Parafrankia irregularis: one gene and its partner. Each later gene encodes a partner of the first gene's protein in a complex. Links are inferred from orthologs where the notes say so. Each region holds a gene or a part of one and is shown in the gene's direction. Other genes may lie near its edges.

The links.
Region 2: the proteins of uvrB (region 1) and pcrA are in contact, whole or in part, in a crystal structure (PDB 7EGT), measured with the Thermus thermophilus proteins. The link is inferred for Parafrankia irregularis from one-to-one orthologs. Residues at the interface, in WP_096411307.1 of Thermus thermophilus: Glu23, Leu25, Arg26, Asp27, Gly28, Glu29, Arg30, Phe31, Arg55, Glu326, Asp327, Phe328, Glu379, Ser382, Gln383, His398, Gly400, Arg401; in WP_096412145.1 of Thermus thermophilus: His654, Arg656, Phe657, Gln666, Asp668, Glu669, Lys680, Arg681, Leu682, Ser683, Lys685, Tyr686, Ala687.

Annotation. Positions count from the first base shown.
Region 1 is NZ_FAOZ01000006.1:135,999-142,931, forward strand. The notes cover bases 4,043-6,933. They hold uvrB (excinuclease ABC subunit UvrB), read left to right. Parts: upstream 4,043-4,370; coding sequence 4,371-6,497; downstream 6,498-6,933. Other genes in these bases: AWX74_RS11805 (helix-turn-helix domain-containing protein), read left to right, coding at 4,043-4,257; coaE (dephospho-CoA kinase), read right to left, coding at 6,550-6,933. Also shown: AWX74_RS11795 (TerC family protein), read right to left, coding at 1-592; AWX74_RS11800 (zinc metalloprotease), read right to left, coding at 868-2,094; more of AWX74_RS11805, read left to right, coding at 2,431-4,042. UniProt on the Escherichia coli protein: The UvrABC repair system catalyzes the recognition and processing of DNA lesions. A damage recognition complex composed of 2 UvrA and 2 UvrB subunits scans DNA for abnormalities.
Region 2 is NZ_FAOZ01000002.1:410,860-418,076, forward strand. Bases 1,756-4,930 are described here. They hold pcrA (DNA helicase PcrA), read left to right. Parts: upstream 1,756-2,134; coding sequence 2,135-4,726; downstream 4,727-4,930. Other genes in these bases: AWX74_RS04370 (threonine ammonia-lyase), read left to right, coding at 1,756-1,975; AWX74_RS04380 (M23 family metallopeptidase), read right to left, coding at 4,806-4,930. Outside these bases: more of AWX74_RS04370, read left to right, coding at 563-1,755; more of AWX74_RS04380, read right to left, coding at 4,931-5,552; AWX74_RS04385 (lipase family alpha/beta hydrolase), read right to left, coding at 5,739-6,785; AWX74_RS04390 (carboxyl transferase domain-containing protein), read right to left, coding at 6,792-7,217. UniProt on the Escherichia coli protein: A helicase with DNA-dependent ATPase activity. Unwinds DNA duplexes with 3'-5' polarity. Translocates on single-stranded DNA with 3'-5' polarity. Initiates unwinding more efficiently from a nicked substrate than double-stranded DNA.

The DNA of each region.
Region 1 (6,933 bases):
CCAGGACCGCGAGCAGCGGGGTGGCGACAAGCTTTCCGGCCCTACGCAGCACGAAATGCTGGCCCTCGTAGGAATCCGTCACCGGCATCACCTTGCGCAGCAGCTTGACCGCTCTGCTCTGACCCGGGTCCATGTCCACACCGTCGTCACGCACCATCTTGAACGCGGTGAACAGGAGAAATGCACCGAAGATGTAGATGACGAAACTGAAGTGCTCCAGCAGCGTGATGCCGGCTGCGATGAAGACGAAACGCAGCACGAGCGCGCCGAGCACACCGTAGAAAAGTACCCTGTGCTGGTACTCACGAGGAACCTTGAAGTACGAGAAGATCAGCGCGAAGACAAACAGGTTGTCAACCGACAGGCTCTTCTCGAGCAGATACGCCGCCGTGTACTCGCCGGCGGCACCCGGCCCCTGCCACGCCCAGATGACGAAGGCGAAGGTGATTCCCAGGGACACCCATCCGACACTCCACCACGCGGCTTCACGGAAGCCGATGACATGTGCCTTCCGATGAGCCAGCAGGTCGATCGCCAGGAGCAGGAGCAGGCCGCCGACGAAGGCGGCCCAGGCCCAGACTGGTACGTGCACGGAAAATCCTCCGGAATGCTTTCTTGAGGTGCGGGTGGCTCGGGGACGTGGAGGTCATCGCTCTGGCCAGCCGGGCGCCATTGCCGGCAGCCGGCCAGAGCAGGTTCACCGCCGACGCGGTGCGGGACATCCACATGCGCCGGGTCGTAAGGAGCGCTGCAGGGGTGCGTCGAAGGTGCGGCAGCACTGGAGGGCTTCAAGAGTCCGAGAGCCCTTGGGGGTGTGAGCCGTTGAAGGCGTGATCCGTTGAGGGTGTGAGAGGCTTTGAGGTGGGGTCAGCGGCGGCGGCCGAAGCCCACAGGCGAGACCACGCGACCGTGCAGCGGCGAGGCCTCCAGAGCCCTGGCGATCTCACCCGGCCCCACGGTTCCCACCATCTCCTGCCCGCCGTCGGCACCGGATTCCACGACCACGATCACGCCCGCGGCGGGGCGTTGCGCCAGCCGCGAGGTGACGCTGGCCAGCGGCTCGTCCGGCCGGGCGACCGCGACCCGGTCCAGCGGGATCGCCACCCGGGTTACCCGGGCCAGGCCACGATCATCCGCGGGAACGGCGGCCAGATCCCGCAGCAGTACCACTCCCAGCAGCGGACCCGCGAAGTCGCGCACCGCGAACACCGAACCGCCGGAGGGGATCACCGTCTCCTCCAGGGCACTGCCCACCGTCTTCCAGGCCTGAAGTGAAGGCGGCGCGGGCACCATCACATCCCGCACGAACACGCCGCTCAGCGCGGTCGTCGCCTTCTGCTGCGCCTGCGCGACCCGTGAGCTGCCGAGCGCCAGCCAGCCGAGCAGGACCGCCCACAGGCCGACCAGCCCGATCAGCAGGACAGCCACGACACCGAGAGCGATCAGCGTCCACCCGGTGATGACGCCGGCGCGGGCCACCGCCGCCGCGGCGGCGGCCTTGTCACCGGTACGGCGAACGACGCGGGCCGCGAGGATGCGGCCTCCCGCGCTGCGCGGCGCGGGCAGCAGATCGACCACGGTGATCAGCAGTGCGAACGTTCCGACCCACAAGGCGACCTCGCCGAGCAGCTTCAGCGTGCCGGCGGGCGCGAGCGCCCCGGCTGCGACCAGGACGACTCCGACCAGCGCGGTGACGGTCAGGCCGGCCCGGGCAATGGCGGCGTCGGCGGCAGGGTCGTCGGTACCGGGCGTGAGTGGCTCGGAGGTACCGGGGCCGTTCGAGACCCCACTCCGTTGTGCCGGAGCGAGCACGAGACGGCTGCCGAAGGCACCGAGCGTGATGCCGACCACCTTGATCCCCGCACGGCGCGCGGCTGCGGCACGAGCGAGGTCGGCCGCCAGCAGCAGCACGACCAGCAGGCCCGCTCCGATCACGCCACCGCTGAAGTACGCGAATCCCGGCCGGTCCGGCGCGGTTGCCGGGAGGGTGAACGCGGCCAGCACGACCGTCACGATCGTTACGGACACGAATAGACCCGGGCGCACCGCGATGGGGGTATGCGCGGTGTCACGTGGGCCGGTCTTCGCGAACATGTCGCGGTCTGATCCTTTCCCTTTCACTTCTGTCACTTCCGTCCGGGCTGCTTACGCCTGCGAGGAGTCGGGCCGGGTGGCCTCCGGTCGAGCCGGTGGATGCCACCTGCCTGCGCCCGAGGAGCCGAGCAGCGGCACTGGTACCTCTGGCCCGCACAGCACCTGGCCCGCGCACCGCCGCGCCGAGGCCTCGCCGCGGCTCGTCCAATGCCCGTCACCAGGCTCAACGCTCAGCCTGCCCTTCGACGTCCCGGCAGACACCGTCCGGACTCCGCGACTTTGTCTACGATTTCCTTGCCGACACTCGGCAGCCCGACGGGGGGAGACACGAGAGCTGTGGCAGACACCGACCAACGCCCTGGGTGGCCCATCGAGCACGAAGTGCAGGTCACGGGGCTGCCTGGCACGAGCCTCACCCGGCTGCCCCGGGCTGCCGTACTGGCTGCCGCCGATGCCCGCCTGCACGCCGGGCTGCTGGGCAACTACCTCGACGTTCTCGCCTCCACCGCGGACAGCGGGCGGAGGCTGACCCGGGCCGAGCTCGACACGTTCCGGGCCCTCGGCCAGGCCGCCGCCGAGTCCGGAGCCTCGCTGCCCGCGCTCGTCGACCTCTACCTGTCGGCGACCTGGCGGGTCTGGCCGTCGCTGCCCACAGTCCGGCAGGCCGATCGCCTGGCCCGGTTTTCGGCGCACGGCCCGCAGCCGCGCGACGCGGCCGGCCGGCCCGCCGAGGCAACCGGAGGGTCCGACGAGGCAACCGGAAAGCCCACTGGCACAGGGCCTGCTGTCGGCGCCGTCTCACGTACCCGCGCGGCGGCCTCCGCCGTCCTGCGTGCCAGCGACGACGTGGTCGCGGCGGTGTGCGACGGCTATGAGCGCGCTCGGACGGCCCGCGCACGCTCGGAGGAGGCGCTGCGCCGCGAGCTGGTCGACGACCTGCTCACCGGCACCTCGGAGGTGGGGCTGCTGCTGGAGCGAGCCGCGGCGTTCGGGTTCCGGCTGGAGGCTCCCCATGTCCTGCTCGTGTCTGCCGGGAGCCGGCGTTTCCTGGACGGCCGCGCCGTGGTCCGCGAGATCGAGGAGACGCTGCGCCGGCAGTGCCCGACGGAGCCGCTGGTCGCGACGAAGGACGGCCTGCTCGTCTGCGTCGTTCCGCAGGAGTCCGAGCTGACCCTCCCGGTGGCACTGAGCTCGGCCGGCCTCCATGCGGACGCCGCCGGCACCGGCACCGGGATCGACGCCGATGACGGCTCTGGCACTGCCACCAGAGCTGAAGCCGGAAGCGACAGTGCCGACCAGGGCGACGCGCACCGCCAGGAACACGGGCACGAGCACGGCGGGATCCACGGTGACGGCCGCTCGGTCGGACCCGGTGGCGCCGGGCCCGGTGGCGCCGGCTCCGAAGGCGGCGTGGTCCGATCGGGCCAGGTCGTCGCCGCCCCGCCCCCCGGGCGCGGCCCCGCCGTCCACACCCGCGCGGACGGTGGTTCCGGCCACCCTCGGATCGACCGTCCGACCGCCGCCGACCGGACGTCCCCGCGGACCACCGCGCCCCGCGGTCGGCGGCGGCTGGACCCGCCGGCAGCCGGGGATGTCGGCTTCGTCCCGATGCCCGGCGTCGCGCCGGCCGAGGCCGCCCCGGCCGCCGCGATCCGGGCGATCACCCGGCGGCTGGCGGTCGAGCCGGAACTGGTCTGGCGGCTCGGGGTGAGCCGGGCCCGCAGCGGCGTGGCCGGGGTTCGGATCAGCTTCGAGGAGGCGCGCAACGCCGTCGAGCTCGCCGGGCGGATGCGGTTGGACGGCCAGGTCGTGCACACCGACGACCTGCTGATCTACAAGGTGCTCCTGCGGGACCGGGAACCGCTCGAGGAGCTCGTCGACACGGTGCTGAGCCCGCTGCGGTCGGCGCGGGGCGGGGCGGCACCGCTGATCGAGACCCTCGACGCCTATTTCGCGACCGGCGGGGTGGCGCTCGCGGCCGCCCGGCGGCTGCATCTGTCCGTCCGGGCGCTCACCTACCGGCTGGACCGCATCCACGCGCTGACGAAGCACGACCCGACCTCACCGACCGACCGCTACGTGCTGCAGACCGCGGTGATCGGCGCGCGCCTGATCGACTGGGAGGGCGCGTTCCGGCGGCAGTCGGGTGATCCGGGCAGCTGATCGAGCCGGGCGACCGGCCGGGCGGTGGGGTCGGGCGGCCGGAACGGCCTGATCGAGGCGGGCCCGGCGACGCGGTCGGGAAACTGTCGGTGGCGTGTGGTGTTCTGGGAATCGTGAGCACAACGTTCGAACGCCCCACGACGGACCTGCAACGCTCGGCGGCACCGTTCCAGGTCGTCTCGGAGTTCGCCCCGGCTGGTGACCAGCCGGCGGCGATCGACGATCTCGCCCGCCGCATCCAGGCCGGGGAGAAGGACGTCGTGCTCCTCGGCGCGACCGGAACCGGCAAGTCGGCGACGACCGCGTGGCTGGTGGAGCGGCTGCAGCGGCCGACCCTCGTCATGGCGCCGAACAAGACGCTGGCGGCCCAGCTCGCGAACGAGTTCCGGGAACTGCTACCGCACAACGCCGTCGAGTACTTCGTGTCCTACTACGACTACTACCAGCCCGAGGCGTACATCGCCCAGACGGACACGTACATCGAGAAGGACTCCTCGATCAACGAGGAGGTCGAGCGCCTGCGGCACTCCGCGACGATGAACCTGCTCACCCGCCGCGACGTGATCGTGGTGGCCAGCGTGAGCTGCATCTACGGCCTGGGCACCCCGCAGGAGTACATCGACCGGATGGTGCGCCTGCGGGTGGGCGACGAGTTCGGGCACGAACGGCTGCTGCGCCGTTTCGTGGACGTCCAGTACGCGCGCAACGACGTCGCCTTCACCCGCGGGACGTTCCGTGTCCGGGGGGACACCGTCGAGGTGTTCCCCGTGTACGAGGAGCTCGCGGTCCGGATCGAGATGTTCGGCGACGAGATCGAGCGCCTGTCGTACCTGCACCCGCTCACCGGCGAGATCGTCCGCGAGGCGGAGGAGGTCTTCGTCTTCCCGGCGACGCACTACGTCGCCGGGCCCGAGCGCATGGAGCGGGCGATCACCGGCATCGAGGCCGAGCTCACCGGGCGGCTCGACGAGCTGGAGCGCCAGAGCAAGCTGCTGGAGGCCCAACGGCTGCGGATGCGGACCAGCTACGACATCGAGATGATGCGCCAGGTCGGCTTCTGCTCCGGGATCGAGAACTACTCCCGGCACATCGACGGCCGCGCCGCGGGCACCCCGCCGCACACGCTGCTCGACTACTTCCCGGAGGACTTCCTTCTCGTCATCGACGAGTCGCACGTCACGGTGCCGCAGATCGGCGGGATGTACGAGGGCGACATGTCGCGCAAGCGCAACCTCGTCGACCACGGCTTCCGGCTGCCGAGCGCGGTGGACAACCGCCCGCTGCGCTGGGAGGAGTTCCTGGAGCGGATCGGGCAGACGGTGTATCTCTCCGCGACACCGGGCCCTTACGAGCTGGGGCGCGGTGACGGCGTCGTGGAGCAGATCATCCGGCCGACCGGGCTGCTCGACCCGGAGATCATCCTCAAGCCGACCAAGGGCCAGATCGACGACCTGGTCCATGAGATCCGCCTGCGCGCCGAGCGCGACGAGCGGGTCCTCGTCACCACGCTGACCAAGAAGATGGCCGAGGATCTCACCGACTACCTGCTGGAGCTCGGCATCCGGGTGCGGTACCTGCACAGCGAGGTCGACACCCTGCGCCGGGTCGAGCTGCTGACCGACCTGCGCCGCGGCGAGTTCGACGTCCTCGTCGGCATCAACCTGCTGCGGGAGGGCCTCGACCTGCCCGAGGTGTCGCTCGTCGCGATCCTCGACGCGGACAAGGAGGGCTTCCTGCGGTCGGACAAGTCGCTCATCCAGACCATCGGGCGGGCCGCCCGTAACGTCTCCGGCCAGGTCCACATGTATGCGGACAAGATCACGCCCTCGATGAGCCATGCCATCGAGGAGACGAACCGGCGCCGCGAGAAGCAGGTCGCCTACAACACCGAGCGTGGGCTCGACCCGCAGCCGCTGCGCAAGAAGGTCGTCGACATCCTCGACGACATGGTGCGGGAGACGGCGGGCGGCGAGATGATCGGCGGCGGCGGGCGGGCACAGTCCCGCGGCAAGGCCCCCGCGCCCGGCATGAAGTCCAAGGCCGGTGACACGGTCGGTCGTTACGCCGCCGAGCTCGCCGGGATGCCGCGAGGAGAGCTGGCGCAGCTCATCCGCCAGCTCGACGACCAGATGCACGAGGCGGCGAAGGAGCTGCAGTTCGAGCTCGCCGCCCGGCTGCGCGACGAGATCAGCGAGCTGAAGAAGGAGCTGCGCGGCATGGACGCCGCCGGCGTCTCGTAGGCCGCTGGCGAGTAGACCGGCGTCTCGTGGACCGGCGCGCAGTCGGCTCGGCCTACGCGGGGCCGGCTGCGCCGGCGGGGGTGGCGTCGCGGCGCCGGAGCAGCTCCTGCCAGACCTCCCGCACCCGCGCGCCCAGGTCGTCGATCGACCCGCTGTTGTCGATGAGGATGTCGGCGACGGCGCGTCGCTGCTCGTCGGTGGCCTGGGCCGCCATCCTGGCCTCGGCCTGGTCACGCGGAAGGCCGCGTCGGGCCAGTCGCTCCAGGCGGAGCTCCCGAGGCGCCTCGACCACGAGGACAAGGTCGTAGCCTCCATGCGAGCCACCCTCGACGAGCAGCGGCACATCATGGATCACGATCGCGTCCGCCGGGGCCGCGGCGATCCGCCGCTCCATCGTCGCCCGGATCAGGGGATGGGTGATCGATTCCAGCCGCCG
Region 2 (7,217 bases), on another replicon or contig:
GGGGTTGACCTCGGTGCGGACTTCATAGACCTGTCCGGCCTAGTCCGGTGCCATCGTGAGCCACCCGCACTCGGTCGGGACATAGGTTTGGTTGCGCCGGCGGATGGTATTCCCGCTCGGATGTTCGAGGCGACTTCATACGATCCCGGCGGCCGGTGTTTTGTGTCGGGGAGTCGCCGCTCGGTGGCGATAAACCTCCGAAGCGATCCGGTGATTCACCGTGGGGAACATAGCGAACCGGACATTACGGATATTTAGTGGAGTATGAGGTGCTGCCTTCGGTTCACAACGGCGATCGCGTCGGAGTGGAACCGCCCGGTGTCGGGCTGGTCGCGGGCGGCTCGGTCGCCCGGACGAAGCGTCCCCTGCCGGCCGGCCGGTTTGACTACGTCCGCGCCGCGGCGCACTCTAGAGGTGTGCCGCTGTTCCTCATGGTGATTACGTAGGCGCGCGACCGCCCGAGAGGGTCGCGCGCCAAGCCCTTCCGCCCATCGGCGGGGGGCTTTTTTGTTTGCCGCGGCCGCAGGGGTGAGGTGGCCGCCGAGCCACCAGGAGAGTGTCGATGACATCACCATCAGTAAGAAGGCCGCCGGCTGATGGCGCCGGGTCGTCCCGCGCGGACGACCCGACCGACGCCGACGGCGCCGGAGAACGTCAGGGCGGGGCAACGGGGGCCCTCGCCCGGATCAGTCCGCAGTCAGCCGTGCCGGCGCCCGAACGCGCCCGAGGCACGCTGCCCGCCCGCCGCCCGTCCGGTGGGCGCACCGCTCCCCGCGCCCGCGGTTGTGACGCGGCCGGGCTGCGTCCCGCCGGCCTTGCTGGCAGCTTGGGACTGGCTGGCAGCTCGGGGCTGGCTGGCACCGCTGGGCTGGCTGGCAGCTTCGGCCTGTCCGGCGGTCCTGTCCGCGCTGGCGTTTCCGGCCTGCCGGTCGATCTCGCCGAGGTCACCGCGGCCGCCGGGCGGCTGGGCGGTGTGGCGCGTCGTACCCGGGTCGTGCCGGCGGCCGGGAGTCTGACCGGGCATGTCGGTGCGCCGGTCTGGCTCAAGTGCGAGCACGAGCAGCACACCGGTTCCTTCAAGCTGCGGGGCGCGTTCAACCGGATCGCGACCGCGGGGCCGCGGGCACGCGCGCGGGGAGTCGTCGCGGCGAGCGCCGGCAACCACGCCCAGGGCGTCGCCTTCGCGGCGGCTCATTTCGGCGTCGCCGCGACCATCTTCGTGCCCGAGGGCGCGAACCCGGCCAAGGTCGCGCGTACCCGTGCGCTGGGCGCCCGCGTCGAGCACGTACCGGGGGGCGTCGACGCCGCGCTGCGAGCCGCCGACGCCTACGCCGCCGCCAGCGGTGGCCTGCTGGTCCACCCGTTCGACGACGCGGCTGTCATCGCGGGCCAGGCAACGATCGGGCTGGAGCTCCTGGAACAGGTGCCGGAGCTCTCGACAGTGATCGTCGGGGTCGGTGGTGGGGGTCTGCTGAGTGGTCTGGCGGTGGCGCTCAGTGGCCTGCGGCCGGACGTACGCGTGATCGGCGTTCAGGCGGCCGCCGCGCCGGCGTTCGCGTCGTCCTTTCACACCGCCCGCCGTCTGGTCGTCCCACCGGGCGCTGCCGGTAGCGGCGCGGGCTGCCTCGCCGATGCCGGCCAGGCCGGGGCAGCCACGGGAACCGTGGCCGACGGCATGGCGGTCGGCGCGCCCGGCCGGCTTACCCTGGCACTGGCCGAACGGCTGGTGGACGACGTCGTCACGGTCGACGAGGACGCGTTCTGGGAGGCGATGGTCGCGCTGCGGCGGTCGGGCCACCGGGTGGAGCCCGCGGGAGCCGCCGGCGTCGCGGCCCTGCTGCGGATGCCCGAGCTCGCGGGCGGTGTCACGGCGGTGGTGCTCTCCGGCGGCAATCTCGACCCCGCGGTGGACACCAGGGTGGCCGCGCTCGCGGCCGACGCGTCCGCCGGCGCTCGGACGAACGCGCCTGGGTGACCGCGACTGGGCGACCGCGTCCGGGTGAAAGCATCCGGACCCGAACGCCGACCCGCGGGCCGCGCATGGAAGTGTCGGACCCGCCCGGCATCATGGCGCTGTGGTTGAGCTGGCCACCGCGTCGGGCGGTTCGTCCGTCGAACGTACGATCGAGGTCTGATGAGCACTCTTTTCGACGACACCTTTGGCCCTGAATCGCTGGTCGACGGTCTGGCACCCCTTGGTGGCGCGGGCTCGCGGGAGGGTGCGGCGGCCGGCGGTGCGGCGCGCGGCGGGGCCGCCGGCGGCGGTCGGGCGTCGGGCGACTTCGGCCCGGCGGTGCTCGAGGCCGGGGCGGGTCGCCCCAGGCCGCCTCGGCTCGACCCGGGCGAACTGCTGGAGGGGCTCAACCCGCAGCAGCACGCGGCGGTGGTGCACGCGGGCGCGCCGTTGCTCGTCGTCGCCGGTGCGGGCTCGGGCAAGACCCGGGTGCTGACCCACCGCATCGCCTACCTGCTCGCGGCGCGTGGCGTGCGGCCGGGCGAGATCCTCGCGATCACGTTCACGAACAAGGCCGCGGGGGAGATGAAGGAGCGCGTCGAGGCGCTCGTCGGCGGGCGGGCCAGAGCGATGTGGGTGAGCACGTTCCACTCGGCCTGCGTGCGCATTCTGCGCTCGGAGGCGGCGCGGCTCGGGTACGCCTCCTCCTTCTCCATCTACGACGCGGCGGATGCCCAGCGCCTGCTCACGTTGGTCACCCGCGATCTCGACCTCGACCCCAAGCGCCACACCGCCAAGGCGCTCGCGGTGGCGATCAGCGCTCTGAAGAACGAACTCGTCGACTGGGAGACGGCCCGGGACCGGGCCGCGAGCCACATCGAGCGAACCGTCGCCGAGGTGTACGCCTCCTACCAGCAGCGGCTCGCACAGGCGAACGCGCTGGACTTCGACGATCTGATCATGATGACGGTCAACCTGCTCCAGGCGTTCCCCGACGTCGCCGAGCACTACCGGCGGCGGTTCCGCCACGTGCTCGTCGACGAATACCAGGACACCAACCACGCCCAGTACGTCCTCGTCCGCGAGCTGGTCGGCCGCCCTGGTCCGGCCGGGAGCACGGGGGCGGGGGCCGAGTCGGCGGCGGTGGGCCAGCACGGCACGGGCGGCGAGGACGCTGCCGGGCTGGCGGGAGCGGAGTACGGCGGTGGCGGTCCGGTCCCCGCCTCCGGCGCCCTGCCGCCGGCGGAGCTGTGTGTGGTCGGGGACGCCGACCAGTCGATCTACGCCTTCCGCGGGGCGAACATCCGCAACATCGTCGAGTTCGAGCAGGACTACCCGAACGCGGCCGTCATCCTGCTGGAGCAGAACTACCGGTCCACCCAGACGATCCTCTCCGCGGCGAACGCGGTGATCGCGCGCAACGCCCAGCGCAAGGCGAAGCGCCTGTGGTCGGATGCCGGTGACGGGGAGCGGATCGTCGGCTTCGTCGCCGACAACGAGCATGACGAGGCCGCCTTCGTCGCGGAGGAGATCGACCGGCTCAGCGACGACAAGCTCGCCCGGCCGGCGGATGTGGCGGTCTTCTACCGGACGAACGCCCAGAGTCGGGTGTTCGAGGAGATCTTCATCCGGGTCGGGCTGCCGTACCGGGTGGTCGGCGGCGTCCGGTTCTACGAGCGCCGCGAGATCCGTGACCTGCTCGCCTACCTGCGGGTGCTGGCGAACCCGACGGACACGGTGAACCTGCGGCGGATTCTCAACGTTCCGCGCCGCGGGATCGGTGACCGCGCCGAGGCGATGATCTCGGCCTTCGCGGAGCGCGAGCGCATCCCGTTCGCCGACGCACTCGCCCGGGTGGACGAGGTGCCCGGGGTGGCGACCAGATCGGCCCGGTCGGTCCGGGACTTCGTGGCGCTGCTGGGCGATCTGCGTGACCTGCTGCCGAGCGGCCCACTGGCCGTGATCGAGGCGGTGCTGGAGCGGACGGGCTATCTCTCCGAGCTCGTCGCTGAGGACACCATCGAGGCCCAGGGGCGGGTCGAGAACCTGCGGGAGCTCGTCGGGGTGGTCCAGGAGTTCACCGAACGGCGTCCCGACGGCAGTCTGGCCGAGTTCCTGGAGCAGGTCTCGCTCGTCGCGGACGCGGACCAGATCCCCGACGACGACGGCTCCGACGGCGTCGTCACGCTGATGACGCTGCACAGCGCGAAGGGCCTGGAGTTCCCGGTCGTGTTCCTCACCGGGCTGGAGGACGGTGTCTTCCCGCACCTGCGCACGCTCGGGGATCCGACCGAGCTGGAGGAGGAACGGCGGCTGGCGTATGTGGGTGTCACCCGGGCCAGGGCACGGCTGTACCTCACCCGGGCCCAGGTCCGCAGCGCCTGGGGGCAGCCGGCCTACAACCCGCCCTCCCGGTTCCTCGGCGAGGTTCCGGATGCGCTCGTCGAATGGCGCCGGCTGCCCGAGCCGGCTCCGGCCACCAACAGCGGGCGCTTCGCCGGCTCAGGCGCGGGCTCGGGCGGGGCAGGCGGCTTCGGTGGCGCCGGTGCGAGGCCGGTGAACTCCCCGTTCGGGGCGAAAAGCTCCCGGCCGGCCGCGCGCCCGATCATCGACCTGAATCCCGGCGACCGGGTCACCCATGACACGTTCGGCCTCGGGGTCGTCGTGGCGACGAGCGGAGTCGGTGACTCCCGCCAGGCCAAGATCGACTTCGGCTCCGACGCCGGGACGAAGGATCTCCTGCTGCGGTACGCGCCGGTGGAGAAGCTCTGAGCCGAGGCCTCCGGCCACGCGGCCCCGGCCCCCGTGCTGCCGCGCCCAGCGCGGGCGGCAGCGGGGTCGGGGGCACGGCTCAGTACGTGACCCCGTGGCCCGCGAGCCAGGCGAGGGGGTCGACCTTCGTCCCGTACTGCCCGTTGAGACGGACCTCGAAGTGCAGGTGCGGGCCGGTGGATTTCCCGGTGTTCCCCTCCAGGCCGATCTGCTCGCCGGTGTCGACCTCCTGGCCGACCCGGACGTCGATGCGTGACATGTGGCCGTAGCTGGTCACCACGTTGTTCTCGTGCATGATCTGCACGAAGTTTCCGTAGCCGGTCTCCCAGCCCGCGTAGATGATCGTCCCGCGGTGTGCCGCGTGGATGGTCGTTCCGTGGGGAGCGCCGAAATCCACGCCGATGTGGTGGTTCGAGCCGCCGAATCCCTGGGTGACGCGGGCCTCGATCGGGCGAACCCAACGTGCCGCTGCCACCCGTTCCGCCTCCGCGGCGGCCGCGGCGTCGCGCTGGGCCAGCGCGACGGCTGCCACCCGGGTGGCGACCAGGTCCTTCGCCTCGAGCAGCTCGGCCATCCGGCGTTGGTCGTCGGACACCTCGGTGTCGATCGGCCCGCTCAGATCATCCGCGCCCGCCGTGGACACGACCTGCACGGTGCCGGACTGGCCCGCTGATGCTCCGCTCGCGGACGCCGCCAGCGTGCTGCCGGTCCGTCCCGGCTGGTGCTGGGCCGTGGTCTCGGAATGCGCGATGCCGGTGGCATTGATGAGCACGAGGCCGATGGTCGAGACGACCGCGGTGGCGGCGCCCGTACGTCGCAGCTGCACGGAGACGAAACCCGATCTTCCGGGTACGGACTCGTCCCACTCGTCGGCGACTGAGGCGTTCCGACGTGGGTGCGTTCCGTGCTCGGATCTCGGGAACGGCGGTCGTGTCAACACGCACTCCCCTGGTCACAAGGCACCCGTCGGACGAACCAGCCGGGTGGGAGGGCCCTTAAACCGATGAGGAGGTTACACCGTCTCTTTCTGGCAGATAGTTCCAACTAGCCGTAAAGATGTGGCACTTTCGGGCTGGTCAGTCGCCAGACCTGTCGCCGCCGTTGCCTGCGGCGCTCCCGCTACGGGTGCCGCCGGTGCTGGTGCCGGTGCCGGTACGGCTGGTGCCAGCACGGCTGGTGCCAGCACGGCTGGTGCTGGCGGCTGAGCCGGGGTGAGTAGACGGGTGGTCAGCTGCGCCACCGCGCCGCAGAACGGAAGACCGTGGTGCCCGACGCCGTCCACCAGGACGTTCTCGGTGTGCAGGTCGGGGTGGTTGAGCCTGGCCTCGTCCGGTCGCACCACCGTGTCCAGGCTGCCGGCGACGGCGACGAACCTGGTACGCAGGCCCGGGGCCGGTTCGGCGAGCTCCTCCAACAGGGCGGACCCCGGCCGCAGCTGGGCCAGCACCCGGTACGCGACCGCCCTTGGCAGGCGGCTGGCGAGCCGGGTGCCGTTGTGGGGCGACGCCAGCGTGATCAGGGTGCGCACGTACTCGTCCCCGCCGAGTCGCTGGACGTAGTACCGCGCCACCAGGCCGCCGAGCGAATGGGCGACGATGTTCACGTCCGGGTGCCCGTGCCGCCGGGCGGCCTGCTCGACCGCGGCCGCGAGCGCTTCGGCTGCGGCCTGGACGCTGGTCGCGAACAACGGCACGTCCACCGAGGTCACGGTGGTGAATCCGCGGCGGCGCAGGGAACGCTCAAGGCGCGCGAACACCGACCGGTTGTCCACCAGGCCGTGGACGAGCAGGACGGGCGTCCCGGCGGTCGCCGGATCGCCGACGATCAGGCCGCGTTGGAGCGGGGTCAGGTCCGCCAGGCGGTAGCGGTCGGTGGGGCCTTCGTCGCGGCGCCGCCCGACCACGGCAGCCGGGTAGAGGGCTGCGTGCGTCGCGATACAGGCCGCCTCGACCATGAGGCCCTTCACACCGTCGAACTGCGTGGCCCCGAGTCGGGTGAACAGTCGGGTGTCGATGACCGTCCCCTTCGTGAGGACCTGTCCTCGTGGCAGGTTGGGCAAACGACGTTACTGAAAGCCAACCAAGCCTGTCGACCATTTGTCATGCCTTGCCGCAAGACGGACATCCGCGTCACGAAGAGTGAGGTCACGCAGAAGATCCGCGACCCGTAGTGCCAGCCCGGGCAGGTCAGCGTCACAGCGCTCCAGGACGGCATCGGCGAAACCCAGGGCGAGCAGGTCGTAGGGCCGCAGCCCCGCGCTGTCCGCCGCCGCCGCGAGGTCGATGCGCAGGGTCGTGGCCGCACCTTCGGGCGCCAGTGCGGTCAGGTACCCATCCGGCGAAACCAGGACGACATCGGCACAGGCCGCCGCGAGTGCCCCGCCGGAGCCGCCCTCACCGACGATGATCGAGATGGTCGGGGAAGGACAGGCGAGCACCGCAGCCATGGCCGCACCGATCTGGGGCGCGATTCCCGCGGCCTCGGCGGCCGG